2 regions of the Streptomyces sp. 7N604 genome follow, and region 1 is predicted to be linked to the other one. Evidence: riboswitches for the same ligand, from Rfam matches in the RefSeq annotation. Region 1 holds a riboswitch; the other holds the start of a gene.
The links. A riboswitch is a leader RNA that binds a small molecule or an ion and turns the genes downstream of it on or off. The one in region 1 is predicted to bind cobalamin.
Positions count from the first base shown of each region.

Region 2: linked by a shared signal. The riboswitch ahead of ACTWP8_RS17935 (cobalamin biosynthesis protein) and the one ahead of metE (5-methyltetrahydropteroyltriglutamate--homocysteine S-methyltransferase) in region 1 are both predicted to bind cobalamin.

Region 1 is NZ_JBQQBX010000007.1:210,562-218,103, forward strand. It holds gene ACTWP8_RS10260 (5'-3' exonuclease) at 1-341, opposite strand, end outside; gene ACTWP8_RS10265 (hypothetical protein) at 411-572, shown strand; gene metE (5-methyltetrahydropteroyltriglutamate--homocysteine S-methyltransferase) at 638-2,917, opposite strand; cobalamin riboswitch at 3,145-3,364, opposite strand; gene ACTWP8_RS10275 (helical backbone metal receptor) at 3,451-4,170, shown strand; partial or broken gene ACTWP8_RS10280 (C4-dicarboxylate ABC transporter) at 4,136-4,504, opposite strand; gene ACTWP8_RS10285 (glycoside hydrolase family 5 protein) at 4,810-6,714, opposite strand; gene ACTWP8_RS10290 (gamma-glutamyl-gamma-aminobutyrate hydrolase family protein) at 6,931-7,542, opposite strand, start outside.
Region 2 is NZ_JBQQBX010000015.1:51,690-59,231, forward strand. It holds gene ACTWP8_RS17915 (alpha/beta hydrolase) at 1-54, opposite strand, end outside; gene ACTWP8_RS17920 (class II aldolase/adducin family protein) at 155-862, opposite strand; gene ACTWP8_RS17925 (inorganic phosphate transporter) at 1,066-2,328, shown strand; gene ACTWP8_RS17930 (hypothetical protein) at 2,390-2,629, shown strand; cobalamin riboswitch at 2,919-3,049, shown strand; partial or broken gene ACTWP8_RS17935 (cobalamin biosynthesis protein) at 3,264-4,196, shown strand; gene ACTWP8_RS17940 (cobyric acid synthase) at 4,547-6,115, shown strand; gene cobN (cobaltochelatase subunit CobN) at 6,145-7,542, shown strand, end outside.

The DNA.
Region 1 (7,542 bases):
ACCGCGTCCAGCACCGCCTCGATCACCGGCACCTGCGGGGAGAGCGTGTCGGGGACCTCCTCGATGTCGGAGCCCTCCGGCACCTCCTCCGCGACCCGGTGCGCCTTGTAGCTGGGGATCAGCTCGACGCGCCAGTGCGGGCGCCAGTCGGCGTCCATGCAGGCCACGAGGTCGTCGGGGCGGTGGTCCTGGACGAGCCGGGCGATGAAGTCCAGCAGTCCGCGCACCGCGTTGACCGGCGAGCCGTCCGGTGCCCTGACCGAGTCCGGCACGCCGAAGTACGCGCGGAAGTAGAGGGAGGCGGAGTCGAGGAGCATCAGGCGTCGGGTCACACTCCGCATGATGCCGTACCGGACTGACATGGCCCGTGGAGTGAACCTTCCATTTGTGAAGTGGATCAACTTCGGTTTGTGCTCCCAGGTCACGGGAGCGGTCCGCCGGCGGGGAGGCGGGCCCCCTGGCTGGGGGTCGCGATCCAGAACGCCGGCCAGGGCAACGAGAAGGAGTCCGCGCGTCGCTGGATGGACGCCCACCCGGACGTGGTGGCCCGGATGGCGCCCGTCACCGGCTGAGTCCGCCTTGACGCCTGGGGGCCCGGGAACGACGACGTCGTTCCCGGGCCCCCAGACATGTGAGGTCAGATGGCAGCCCGAACCTCGCGGGCCGCGGCCGTCATGTTCTCCAGCGCCGCGTCCGCCTCCTCGGGGAAGCGGGTCTTCAGCCCGCAGTCAGGGTTGACCCACAACCGCTCGGGTCGCACCGCCCGGAGCGCCTGCCGCAGCAGATCCGCGATCTCCCCTGCGGACGGGACGCGCGGCGAGTGGATGTCGTACACACCCGGGCCCACCTCGCGCGGGTAGCCCGCCTCCGCCAGCTCGCCCGCGATGCCCATCCGGGACCTCGCCGCCTCCAGGCTGATCACGTCCGCGTCCAGGGCCTCGATGGCGGGCAGGATCTCGCCGAACTCCGCGTAGCACATATGCGTGTGCACCTGCGTGTCGGCCCGGACCCCGCCCGTGGTGAGCCGGAACGCCTCGGTGGCCCACGCCAGATACCCGGCCCGCGCGGCCCGCCGCAGCGGCAGCAGCTCGCGCAGCGCGGGCTCGTCGACCTGCACCACCGCCGTGCCCGCCGCCTCCAGATCGGCGACCTCGTCGCGCAGGGCGAGGGCCACCTGCCGGGCGGTCTCGGCGAGCGGCTGGTCATCGCGTACGAAGGACCAGGCGAGCATGGTGACAGGACCTGTGAGCATGCCCTTGACCGGACGCTCCGTCAGGGACTGGGCGAAGCGCGTCCACTCCAGGGACATGGGCGCGGGCCGCGACACGTCCCCGGCGAGGATCGGCGGCCTGACATAGCGGGTGCCGTACGACTGGACCCAGCCGTGCCGGGTCGCCAGGAAGCCGTTCAGCTGCTCGGCGAAGAACTGCACCATGTCGTTGCGCTCGGGCTCGCCGTGCACCAGCACGTCCAGACCCGCCTTCTCCTGGAAGGCGATCACGTCCCGGATCTCCCGCTCGATCCGCTCCCGGTACTCGTCCTCGGTGAGGCGGCCGGTCCGCAGGCCCGCGCGGGCGGCCCGGAGTTCGGCGGTCTGCGGGAAGGAGCCGATCGTGGTCGTCGGCAGCGGCGGCAGGCCGAGTCGGGCGCGCTGGGCGGCGGCCCGTACCTCGTACGGCTGCGGGCGCCGGGTGTCGGCAGCCGTCACCGCCGCGCAGCGCTCCCGTACGGCCGCGTCGCGGGTGAGGGCGGAACCGGCACGCGAGGCGCGCGCGGCACGGGCAGCGGCGAGCTGCGGGGCCACCGCGTCCCGGCCGTCGTTCAGGGCGCGGGCGAGGACCGCGACCTCAGCCGTCTTCTGCCGCGCGAAGGACAGCCAGCGGGCGACCTGAGGGTCCAACTCCCGCTCGGCTGCCGCGTCCAGCGGCACATGCAGCAGCGAGCAGGAAGGCGCGGGGTCCACCCGCCCGGCCAGGCCCAGCAGGGTCGCGAGGGTGCCGAGCGCCTGCTCCAGATCGGCGGCCCAGACGTTGCGGCCGTCGACCACGCCCGCGATCAGGCGGCGGTCCTGCAGACCTCCTATGGCGGCGAGCGCGTCCACATTCGCCGCGGCCGGTCCGGTGAAGTCCAGGGCGAACCCCTCGACCGGGGAGTCCGCGAGCACCGGCAGCGCCTCGCCGAGCCCGTCGAAATACGAGGCGACGAGCAGCTTCGGCCGCGCGGGCACGGCGCCCAGGTCGCGGTAGGCCCGCGCGGTCGCGCTCAGCACCGCGCCCGGCTGGTCCTGGACGAGGACGGGCTCGTCCAGCTGCACCCACTCGGCCCCGGCCTCCCGCAGATCCGCGAGCAGCGACGCGTACACCGGCAGGAGCCGGTCCAGCAGCGTCAGCGGCTGGAAGCCGGGTGCGGCATCCGGGGCGGGCTTGGAGAGCAGCAGGAAGCTGACCGGCCCGAGGAGCACTGGGCGGGCGGTGAACCCCGCGTCACGGCCTTCGGCGAATTCCCCGACCTGCTTGCGTGAGTCCGGGGCGAAGACGCTGTCCTGGCTCAACTCCGGTACAAGGTAGTGGTAGTTGGTGTCGAACCATTTGGTCATCTCCAGCGGCTGCACATCCGCCGTGCCACGGGCCATGGCGAAGTAGGTGTCCAGCTCGCCGAGTCCGGCCGCGCGGTGCCGGGCCGGGACGGCGCCGACGGCCCATGCGGCGTCGAGGACGTGGTCGTAGAGCGAGAAGTCGCCGGTGGGGATCTCGTCGATGCCCGCGTCGCGCAGCTCGCGCCGGACACCGGCGCGCAACGCGGCCGCCGTGCGCAGCAGTTCCTCCTGGGTGATGCGTCCTGCCCAGTAGCCTTCGACGGCCTTCTTGAGCTCCCGGTCGGGGCCCTGCCGGGGGTAGCCGTGCAGAGTCGCCCGCACGCGTGCGGTGTGCGGGGCCTGCGCGGTCCGCGGCGATGTCGCGGTCTGCGCTGTCTGTGCCGTCTGCGCGGTCTGTGAGTCGGTCACGGAACTCTCCTTCGCGAGTTCGTCAGCGACCTCGGGAAGGCGGAGCACGTCGAAGACGGGGACGCTCGTACGTACGCCGTACGCCGTACGCCCCTGCCGCCGCCGACCCGCCCTCGAGGTCCCGGTTGGCCGCACCCCACGGCGGGGCACGGGCAGTGGCAGGTCTTCGGACTCGCGGGCGCGCCTGATGACCTTGCCAGGCACCTACTGGCCGTCGCTTCCCGGACGCCGGGCGTCCAGTGCGTAAGACGGCGGTCGTTCCCGCTCACCGCTGCGGGGCAGTTCCGGATTCCCACCGGATTCCCTCTTGCGACGCTCCCGCCTGGGAGGCGGGGCGAACCAGCTGCACGGCCAGCCTAACGCCTGTGCGCAGATGATCAATGTGCCTGTGGACAACAGGACTCCGCGCCCCCAAGGATTCCGCGCCCCGTGCGTAGGGTGATCGCATGCGCGTCGTATCGCTCGTTCCCTCCCTCACCGAGGCCGTGGCCGTCACCGCGCCCGGGCTGCTGGTCGGCGCCACCGCGTGGTGCAGCCACCCGGCGGGCCTCGACGTCGTACGGGTCAAGGGCACCAAGAACCCCGACGTGCCCGCGATCATCGGGCTCGCTCCCGACCTGGTGATCGCGAACGAGGAGGAGAACCGCGAGCCCGACCTGGCCGCGCTGCGCGACGCGGGGCTCGAGGTCCTCGTCACCGAAGTGCGCACGCTGGAGCAGGCGTTCGCCGAGCTGGTGCGGGTGCTGGTGCGCGGCTGCGGGCTGGCCCGGCCGCGATGGCTGGACGAGGCGGAGGCCGCCTGGCAGGACGTGCGGCCGCCCGGGGACCGGCTGACGGCCGTCGTGCCGGTCTGGCGGCGGCCGTGGATGGTCCTCGGCCGCGACACCTTCGCGGGCGACCTGCTCGCGCGACTCGGCGTCGACAACATCTACGCCGGGCACGCCGACCGCTATCCGAAGATCCGGCTCGACGAACTCAACGCGGCGGGCGCAGACCTCGCCGTGCTGCCCGACGAGCCGTACGCCTTCGGGACCGGCGACGGCCCCGAGGCTTTCCCCGGCCTGCCGTACGCGCTCGTCAGCGGCCGCCATCTCACCTGGTACGGGCCGTCGTTGGCACAGGCCCCGGCCGTCATCGGCGCGGCGCTGCGAGCAGCCGGCCGCTGAGCGTGGCACGCAACGTGCGGAATCCGGCGACGGCCCAGGCCGCCACGAGCAGCGCGAAGAGCGCCGCGGCCGACCAGCCGTACGCGTCGAGGCCTGTGTGCCGGGCCAGGGCCTCGGCGCCCGTGACACAGGTGCCGACCGGGAACGTGAACGCCCACCACGTCATCGAGAACGGCATCCCGCGCCGCACTGCCCGTACGGTCAGCGCGGTGGCGAAGACGAGCCAGAGGAGGGCGAACCCCAGCACCGGCACGCCGTAGAGCACCGCGAACGCGCCCAGCGCCTCGGCGTAGGGCGCCCGGACCGCGCCGCCGCGCGCCGCGTCCGCGAGCTGACCGGGGCGGGGCGGGCAGGCCGGGGGAGCCGGGTGAACCGACCCGCAGACCGGCTCCGGCAGTGGCCACGATAGCGGTGCCCATGACGGTCGCGTACCAGTTGGGCCCGAGTTCGCGCACCGAGACCCGCGCCCGGCGCTCGGGGGCGGGTGCCGGCCCAGCGCCGGACAGGGGACGGGGGCGGGACTGCGCGAGGGTGGCCATGCGAGTACCCTCGCGGGCGCCCGGCCCGCGACCTGCTGTCCCTCACGCGCCGGGCGCGCTGACGGCCGTACGGCTCCCCCGGTCCCCCCTACCCCGCCGCTCACTCAAGCTTTCTGCAGAGCAGCGCATCCGGTGTCTTCGACGACCCCACGCGCCCGGTGTACGCGACCCCGGCCGCGTACTCGTCGTCCGCGCACTGGCCCTTATGGCGGCCGTACGCGAAGTCGCCGCCCTTGGCTGCCGCCGGCCGGTCGTCGCCCCGGTCGAACCACACCGTCCGGCCGTTCGTGCCCAGCGCCGTGCCCGCCTCCGCGCACAGGGCGGCGGAGACGGCGGCTCCGCGCACGCTGTAGCCGATGAGGAAGTGGCGGGCCGGGCACTGGAGTTTGGTGTACCCCGAGGCCCAGTCGCCGCCGCCCGGTTCGACGTACCGTTCGTCGCGGACGACCTCGTGTCCGCCGCCCGCGGGCCAGAGGCCGCGGGCGCCTGCGTCCGTGCACAGCCCCCGGTTTCCGGTGTGGCTGAGCCCGGCGAGCCGCTGCCCGTCCGGGCACGCCGCCTTGCGCGCCCCGGAGTCCCAGTCCGGCAGCGCGCGCATCCGCAGCGACTGGACGAAGTCCCCGTGGTCGGGGCTCAGCATGGACCAGCGGTCGACCGGTTCGACCTCGCCGGTCTTTCCCCGGGAGTTGATCAGCCGGAGCCAGGCGGGGGCGCGCCAGTCGTCACCGTCGAACAGGCCCATGCGCTCACCCGCCGCGTTCCAGTGCAGCAGGGCCCAGCCGTTGCCCTTGCGGTTCTCGTGCCAGCCGACGAGCGGCCAGTACGCGAAGTCGGCGTCGGTCTCGACGAGATAGTCGACGAAGTTGCGGAACCAGGCCCGCTGCTTCTCGCCGGTCTCCTCCCGCCCGCCGGCCCCGAACTCGCTGATCCACACGGGGGCGGTGAAGTGCCGGTCCCGCACGGACGTGACGTAGAAGGCCTGCCGGTGCAGCACGTCGTACAGCTCGGCGCGGCTGAAGTCCCGGTAGCGGGGGTCGGAGGTCTCTCCGGCGCCGGTGGCGCCGCTGTGGTTCGGTCCCGTGTAGTCGTAGAAGTGGGCCGAATACACGAGCTTGCCGGATGTGACCAGGGTGTGCGAGAGCCGCTGGACGGGCTCGAGGGTGGGGCGTCCGTGGGCGAGTCCGTCGACGGGGATGCCGGTCCAGTTGATGCCTTCGACGATGACGAGGAGGTCGGGGTTGCCCTCCTGGAGGATGCGGTCGCCGAGCCGCTGGGAGGCGGCGAACCAGTCGTGCCGGTCGCCCAGGCCCCAGTTGGGGTCGTCCCCTACGGAGCGGCGCACCTCGTTGTAGAGGTCGGCGCCGGCCACGCGCGCGTTGTGCCGGTAGCGGCGCACCATGAACAGCCAGTCGCTCTCCCAGGTCGCGTCGCTCTGGCTCGAGTTCCAGCGCTCGTTGCCGTCCACGCCGCAGCACCAGCGCGAGGTGTTGGTGTGGTTGTTCAGGATCACCGCGAGGCCCGCGTCCGTCAGCGCCTTGACTGCGGCGTCGTAGACCTGGAGGGGGGTCTTGCCCCGGAGCTCGGGGTTGGCCGCCACCGCGGCGTCGGGGACCGGCCGCCGGTCGTGCACCATCTCGTTGGAGAAGGGCAGCCGGACGCTGTTCAGTCCCAGCTCGCGGAATCCGGCCACGATCTCACCGACCCGGGCCCGGTCCAGGCCGAGCGGCATACGGTCGGACTTCTCGCCCGCGTGGTTGTGGGCCGGGTCGTCGGGGCTGCCGGAGCCGGTCCACGTGCCGCTCGCGCCGTGCCAGTTCCCGGACTTGAGCTTGAACCGGTGGCCGTCGGCGTCGACGATGTAGCGCCCTCTGGTGCTCAGCGGGGGCGTCCAGGCCTCAGCGGGCCGTACGGCGAGGAACCTCCGGAGGGACTGTCGGAGGGAGTGGCGGAGGAGCTTCCGGAGGGCCGGGCGGCGTGCGCGGCAGGCGGCTCGGCCCCGGCGCACGGAACGGCCGCAGCCCCCACCAGAAGGCCCAGTACGGCGGCGGCCAGCGCCGGCCTGATGACGGACTTTGTCACGGCCACCCGTTTCCCTCGCACCGGGGAGGGTCAGGGCCCCGGTGAGTTGGCATGTCTGCGCCTGGCATGTCTGCGCCATGATGGGGTGCCCGGGCGAGGATGAACAGGGGCAACCGGACGGGGGTTTGACCTCAACCGGAACTCACAGCGACTGAGCCGCCGCCACCAGCGCCTCCATCAGCCGCAGGTCCTCGCCCGCCTCCGGATGCCACTGCACGGCCAGGACGAAGCCGCTTCCGTCGCTGAGTTCCACCGCCTCCAGCGTGCCGTCCTCCGCGTGCGCGGAGGCCAGCAGCCCGCGCCCGAGCCGCTCGACCGCCTGGTGGTGGTACGTCGGCACGGTCATCGCCTCCGGCAGCACCTCGCTGAGCCGCGTCCCGGGCACCGGCTTGACCTCGTGGTGCTCGAACACCCCGGGCGGTCCGCAGTGCCCGTCGTGCCCGACCGACTCCGGCAGGTGCTGCATGAGCGTTCCGCCAAGGACGACGTTGAGCAACTGCATCCCGCGGCAGATCCCGAGCAGCGGCGTGCCGGTCGCGAGCGCCGCCTCGATCAGGGCGAGTTCCCAGGCGTCCCGCTCCCGGTAGGCAGGCCCGGTCTGCGGGTGCGGCTCGGCCCCGTACCGTACGGGCTCCACGTCCGGGCCGCCCGAGATGACAAGCCCGTCGACCAGCGCCACCGCCGCCCTGGCCTGCTCCGGGTCGTCCGGTGGCAGCAGCGTGGCCAGGCCGCCCGCGTGCTGTACGAGGCGGTG
Region 2 (7,542 bases), on a different contig from region 1:
GCCGGCACCGAGGAGGGTGGCGGCCGCCACGGCCGCCGCTGTACGCAGGCGCATCCGTACCAGTGTGGTCGGGTGCCAGGCGAGCGGCCAGCGGGCGGACACCGTACGCGTACGCGGATCCGGGACACCTTCGCGGGTCCGGGACGCGGCGGGGTCAGCTCCGCTCGCCGTCGCGCCGGCCGTCGCCCTCGCCATCGCCGTCGCCCTGGCCGTAGCCGCGGAGCTTCTCCGCCACCTCCGCGAGCTGGTCCGGGGACAGCAGGCTGGGTTCACGCCCGGGTACGGCGTGCGCGGCGAGCCAGAGCCTGCACATCCACTCCAGCTGCGCGGTGCGGTCGTACGCCTCGTCGAGGCTGTCGCCGTGGACGACGGTGCCGTGGTTCTGCAGCAGGCATCCGCTGCGGTCGCGGAGTGCGCGGAGCATGTTCTCGGCCAATTCGTCGCTCCCGTAGAGCGCATATCGGGCGACGCGCACCGGTCCGCCGAGCGCCGCCGTCATGTAGTGGATGGGCGGAAGCTCGGGGACGAGGGTGGAGACGGCCGTGGCGTGGACGGCGTGGGTGTGGACGACGGCCGCGGCGCGGGTGTTGCGGTAGACGGCGAGGTGCATGGGCAGCTCGCTGGTCGGCTTGAGTTCACCGAGGACCTGGCGGCCAGAGAGGTCGACGCCGACGGGGTCGTCCGGGGCCAGCCGGTCGTACGGCACGCCGGTCGGGGTCACGAGAACGGTGTCCCCGACGCGGGCGGACACGTTCCCCGAGGTGCCCACGACCAGGCCGTCGGCCACCGTGCGGCGGGCCGTGGCGACCACGTCGGCCCAGGCCTCCACCAGGGGCGCCGAGGGGCTTTGCAGCGACTCCAAAGTTCACCTCAAAGACAGTGATCTGTTTCACAGAATTCAGTGGGGGCGGCACCACCGGTCGGTTTGTGCCGCTCTGCGCCTCGCCGAGATCCAACCTCCATGGATACGACAGCACCCCAACGCCCCATCCAGTTCACCTTCCGTTCACTCAGCATCCCTACGGTCACGGCAGCCACTGACCACCAAACTGATTGCCTGGGTGAATGGAACACATCACGCTTCTCATCGGGATCGTGATCATCACGGCCTTGGTGTTTGACTTTACGAACGGCTTCCACGACACCGCCAACGCCATGGCCACCACCATCTCCACCGGGGCTCTCAGGCCCAAGACCGCGGTGGCGATGTCGGCGGTCCTCAACCTCGTCGGGGCGTTCCTCTCGGTCGAGGTCGCGGCGACCATCTCCAAAGGCATCGTCGATGAATCCGGCATCCAGCCCGAAGTGATCTTCGCGGGTCTGGTGGGTGCCATCGTCTGGAATCTGCTGACCTGGCTGGCCGGTCTCCCCTCCAGCTCCTCGCACGCCCTCTTCGGCGGCCTGATCGGCGCGACCGTCGCCTCGGCGGGCCTCGGCGCCGTCCACGGCGACGAGGTCGTCATGAAGGTCCTGATCCCGGCCGTCGCCGCGCCGGTCGTCGCGGGCATCGCCACCCTGCTGGCGACCCGGCTGTCCTACCGCGCCGCCCGGAACGCCGACCCGGAGGCCACCGCCAAGGGCTACCGCGCCGGGCAGATCGCCTCGGCCGCGCTGGTCTCCCTGGCCCACGGCACCAACGACGCGCAGAAGACCATGGGTGTGATGACGCTGGCGCTGATCACCGGTGGCGCGCTCGCCCCGGACGCCGCCCCGCCGCTGTGGGTCATCGCCTCGGCCGGTCTCGCCATCGCGCTCGGCACCTACCTGGGCGGCTGGCGGATCATCCGCACCATGGGCAAGGGCCTCACCGACATCCAGCCGCCGCAGGGCTTCGCCGCCCAGACCGGCGCCGCGGTCACCATCCTGGCCTCCTCCCACCTCGGCTTCGCCCTCTCCACCACCCAGGTCTGCTCCGGCGCCGTGATGGGCTCCGGGCTCGGCCGCAAGGGCGGCGTGGTGCGGTGGTCCACGGCTGGCCGGATGTTCGCGGCCTGGGGGCTGACCCTGCCGGCCGCGGGTGTGGTCGGCGGCGCCGCTGCGCTGCTGGCGAAGCAGGGCACCGCGGGTGTCGCCGGTGTCGCCGTGCTCGCGCTTGCGGCCTGTGCCGCTATCTGGATCGCCTCGCGCCGCAGGCCGGTCGACCACACCAACGTCAACGACGTCGACGGCGTCGAGGGCGCAGAGCCGGAGGGCGTCGTCACGGCAGCCATCAAGTCCGTCTCCCCGCCGCCGGTGGGCACGGCCGCCGCCGGAGCCCAGGAGTCGGCCGGCCCGCCGCCCCAGTCGCAGTCCAAGTCCCAGTCCGCCACCACCAAGGTCACGGCCTAGGCCCCGGGATCAATCGGGATCAATCGAGATCGGTCGAGAGAAGCAAGAAGGAAGCATCCGCATGGACATCGACTGGGCAGCACTCGGCCAGGTCTTCGGCGTCAGCCTCCTGGTCACCGTCGGGATGGTCGGCCTGTTCACGCTCGGCATCGTCGGCAGCTCCAGGAAGGCGCAGCCGCAGCCGGACGGCACGGTCGCCGCGACCGGTGCACCGCCGGTCCTCGCGCGCGGGGGCGCGTACGCCTGCTACGCGCTGTGCGCTGCGGCCGTCGCGTACGGGATTTACCTGATCGTCGCCTGACGGAGCCCCGCGCCGCTCGCCATGCGCCCATGCGAGCACCGCTCGTCATGCGCCCCACGCGCGCGTGGGCACGTGGGGCGGCGGCAGCGGGCCTCCGCTTCCGTCTCCGCGCAGGGACAACGATGGCCCCACCCGCCCCTGTTGGCGGCAAGCCCTTCGTGCCCGCGGCCGGGGAACGATCGCAGTCGTTCCCCGGCCGCGGGCGTGTGAGGTCCTGCCGCAGGTCAAGGGGCAAGTTGACGGGCGTTCGCGGGCCGTGGTGGACTGCCGGAGCCAAACGGCGGCAGGAGAGGAAGCCGGTGCGAATCCGGCGCGGTCCCGCCACTGTCACCGGGGAGCGCTCCCCCACCCCAGAAGTCACGGCCCTTAACAACGGGTTGGAAGGCCGGGGGAAGCGCCGATCCGGGAGCCAGGAGACTCTCACCGCCGGTCACGTCGAGCCAGGGCGCGGACCCTGAGTGAGGACATATCGCCATGCCCGGCTGCCGCCGTACGCGCCGTTCGCGTCATACCCGCCGTTCCCCAAGAACCGCCGTCGCGCTTTCCCGCCGCCCGTGTTCCCCACGGCCGTGTTCCCTACGCGCGCGTGCCCCCCGCGCGCGTTCCCTCCGAGGCACGACGGCGTCCTGATCCGATGCGTGCCGAACACGCCTCTTTCGTGTACGGCGCCGCGCTGGGCTTCGCCTGCGACCTCGTCGCCGGCGATCCGCGGCGCGGTCACCCCGTCGCCGCCTTCGGGCGGGCCGCGGCCGCCGTCGAGCGGCGCTTGTGGCGCGACCACCGCGCGTACGGCGCCCTGCACGCCGCTGTGTGCGCGGGCGGCGCCGTGGCCGCGGCAGCAGCGCTGTCGCGCGCCGTACGCCGCTCCCCCGCGGCAGCCGTGGCGCTGACCGCCGTCGCCGCCTGGTCGGTGCTGGGCGGCACGTCGCTCGGCCGCGAGGCGCGGGCCGTGGGCGGCGCGCTGGCGGCAGGCGACATCGAGGTGGCCCGCGACCGCCTCCCACACCTGTGCGGCCGGGACCCGCAGGCCCTGGACGAGCGGCAGATCGCGCGCGCCGTCGTGGAGTCCGTCGCCGAGAACACCTCGGACGCGGTCGTGGGCGCCCTGGTCTGGGGCGCGGTGGCGGGCGTGCCGGGGCTGGTGGGGTTCCGGGCGGTCAACACCCTTGACGCCATGGTCGGTCACAAGTCGCCGCGCCATCGGCGCTACGGCTGGGCCTCGGCCCGCCTCGACGACCTCGTGGGCTTCCCGGGCTCCCGGCTCACCGCGGCGCTGGCCGTACTGGCGGGTCCCGACCCGCGGGGCGCGTGGCGCGTCCTGCGCCGCGATGCGCGCAAGCACCCCAGCCCCAATGCCGGTCCTGTGGAAGCCGCGTTCGCGGGCGCGCTGGGCGTACGGCTCGGGGGCACACTCGCGTACGGCGGCCGGGTCGAGCACCGTCCTGTGCTGGGGGAAGGCAACCGCCCGGTGGCGGTGGAGGACATCGAGCGTGCGGTACGGCTTTCGCGGCGCGTGAGCACACTCGCGCTGGCGGCGTGCGTGGCCGCACGGCTGGCGTGGGCTGCCGGCGCACCACCGGCGCCGGGCGCGCTCCGGACCGCGCTGCGCGCCACGTCCGCCGACGCAGCGCGCATCCGCGCGAGAGACCGGCGCGCGGCGAACACCGGCTCTGCGGCACGGTTTTCCCACCCGGACGCCCCTTTCAGGGCGGGCGGGTGGGAAAACCCGGACGCGGAACGCCTGGGGACGGAGGGTCCGGGGCTGAAGGGTCCGGGGCCGCAGCGGCCGGGCGCGGAGGGGCTGGTACCGGCGCGGTCGGAGGCGGGGTTGCCGGGGAGCGGGGTCGTACGGCGGCTTGGGCTCGCGGGGCGGCTCGGTCGGGGCGCGCGCGTTCCCGGGGCCCGGAAGGAGCGGTCATGAATCGCAGGGGCGGCGGGCTGCTGGTCGCCGGGACCACATCCGACGCGGGCAAGAGCGTCGTCACGGCCGGCATCTGCCGCTGGCTGGCCCGCAAGGGCGTATCCGTCGCGCCCTTCAAGGCGCAGAACATGTCACTGAATTCGTTCGTGACACGCGAAGGCGCCGAAATCGGGCGGGCCCAGGCCATGCAGGCCGCGGCCGCCCGTATCGAGCCGACGGCCCTCATGAACCCCGTACTGCTCAAGCCCGGAAGCGACCGCAGCAGCCAGGTCGTCCTGCTCGGCAAGCCGGTGGGCGAGCTGAGCGCCAGCCGCTACCACGGAGGGCGGCAGGAGGAGCTGCTCGGCACCGTCGTGGCGTGCCTGGAGGAGCTGCGGGGCACGTATGACGCAGTGATCTGTGAAGGGGCCGGGAGCCCGGCCGAGATCAATCTGCGGCGCACCGACATCGTCAACATGGGGCTGGCGCGGGCCGCTCGGCTGCCGGTCGTGGTGGTCGGGGACATCGACCGGGGCGGCGTCTTCGCCTCCTTCTTCGGCACGACGGCGCTGCTCGGCCGCGAGGACCAGCCGCTCGTCGCCGGGTATCTGGTCAACAAGTTCCGCGGCGATGTCGCCCTCCTGGAGCCGGGGTTGGAGATGCTGCGCGGCCTGACCGGGCGGCGGACCTTCGGTGTGCTGCCGTACGCGCACGGGCTCGGCATCGACGAGGAGGACGGCCTGCGCGTGTCGCTGCGGGGCGCGGTGCGCGAGTCGGTCGTCGCCCCGCCGCACGGCGAGGACGTGCTGCGGGTGGCGGTCGCCGCGGTCCCGCTGATGTCCAACTTCACCGACGTGGACGCGCTGGCCGCGGAACCGGGCGTGGTGGTGCGGTTCGTCGACCGCCCGGAGGAGCTGGCCGACGCGGATCTGGTCGTGCTGCCCGGCACCCGCGGCACCGTGCGCGCCTTGGAGTGGCTGCGCGAGCGCGGTATCGCCGCCGCCGTCGCCCGGCGTGCCGCCGAGGGCCGCCCGGTGCTCGGCGTCTGCGGAGGCTTCCAGATGCTGGGCGAGCGCATCGAGGACGACGTCGAGTCGCGGGCCGGGGCGGTCGACGGGCTCGGGCTCCTGCCCGTACGGGTCCGCTTCGCGCCGGAGAAGACCCTCGCGCGGCCGGTGGGCGAGGCGCTGGGCGAGCGCGTCGAGGGCTACGAGATCCACCACGGCGTGGCCGAGGTGACCGGCGGAGACGAGGCGTTCATCTCCGATGGCCAGGGCCGCGGTCTCGACGGCTGCAGGGTCGGGTCCGTCTGGGGCACGCACTGGCACGGCTCGCTGGAGAGCGACGGGTTCCGGCGCGCCTTTCTGCGGCGCGTCGCGGAGGCGGCCGGGCGCCGCTTCGTACCCGCTCCTGATACGTCGTTCGGGGCGCTGCGCGAGGAGCAGCTGGACCGCCTGGGCGATCTGATCGAGGAACACGCCGATACGGACGCGCTGCTGCGGCTGATCGAGGACGGCGCGCCGTCCGGGCTGCCGTTCGTTCCGCCGGGGATGCCAGGTCACAGCGTTCCGCCGGGGGCGCCATGAAGGACAACGCACGAATCGAAGGGGCCACCGTGAGCACTGTGCTGCTGCTGTCCACCGCCGATACGGATCTGCTGGCGGCTCGCGCCTCCGGCGCCGCGTACCGGATCGGCAACCCCGCGCGCGTGGATGCCGAGGCCGATCTGCCGGGCCTGCTCGACGGCGCGGACATCGCCGTCCTACGGCTGCTGGGCGGCAAGCGGGCCTGGGAGGACGGGCTCGCGGCGCTGCGCGCCTCGGGCGTGCCGACCGTGCTGCTGGGCGGTGAATCCGTGCCGGACGCGGAGCTGATGGCCGAGTCGTCGGTCCCGGCCGGTGTCGTGGCCGAGGCGCTGCGCTACCTCGTGGAGGGCGGCCCGTCGAACCTCGCCGAGCTCGCGCGGTTCCTGTCCGACACCGTGCTGATGAGCGGTGAGGGCTTCGAACCGCCGCGGCAGATGCCGACGTTCGGCGTGCACACAGCAGGCGCACAAGGGGAGCGCGCGCACGATGCCGCACGCCCCACGGTCGCGGTCCTCTTCTACCGGGCCCACCATCTGTCCGGGAACACCGCCTTCGTCGATGTGCTGTGCGATGCCATCGAGGCGAAGGGCGCCAACGCGCTTCCCGTGTACTGCGGTTCGCTCCGGGGCGCGGACCAGGGCCTCTACGAGCTGCTGGGCCGGGCGGACGCGATCGTGGCGACCGTGCTGGCGGCGGGAGGCACGCGCGCGAGCGACGCGTCGGCCGGGGGCGACGATGAGGCGTGGGACGTGGGCGCGCTGGCGGAGCTGGATGTGCCGGTGCTGCAGGGGCTGTGCCTGACCTCCTCGCGGGCCGCGTGGGAGGAGTCGGACGCCGCGCTGTCCCCGCTGGACGCGGCCATGCAGGTCGCGATCCCGGAGTTCGACGGGCGGCTGGTCACCGTGCCGTTCTCCTTCAAGGAGACGGGCGAGGACGACGTACCGGTGTACGTCGCCGACCCGGAGCGCGCGGCCCGCGTCGCCGGAATCGCCGTACGCCACGCGGCGCTGCGGCACAAGCCGAACGCGGAGAAGAAGCTCGCGGTCGTCTTCACCGCCTACCCGACGAAGCACTCGCGGGTCGGCAACGCCGTGGGCCTGGACACGCCCGCCTCGGCGGTACGGGTGCTCGACGCGCTCCGGGACGCCGGGTACGCGGTCGAGGGCCATCCCGACCAAGGCGACCAGTTGATTCATCGACTTATCGCCGCGGGCGGCCACGACGTCGAGTGGCTGACCGAGGAGCAGCTCGCCGCCGCCCCCGCGCGCGTGCCGCTTGCGGACTACCAGGAGTGGTTCGCGCAGCTGGAGCCCGAGCTGCGCGACAGCATGCTGGAGCACTGGGGAGAGCCGCCGGGCTCGCTCTACGTCGACGGCGACGAAATCGTTCTCGCCTCGCTCCAGTTCGGCAACGTCGTGGTGATGATC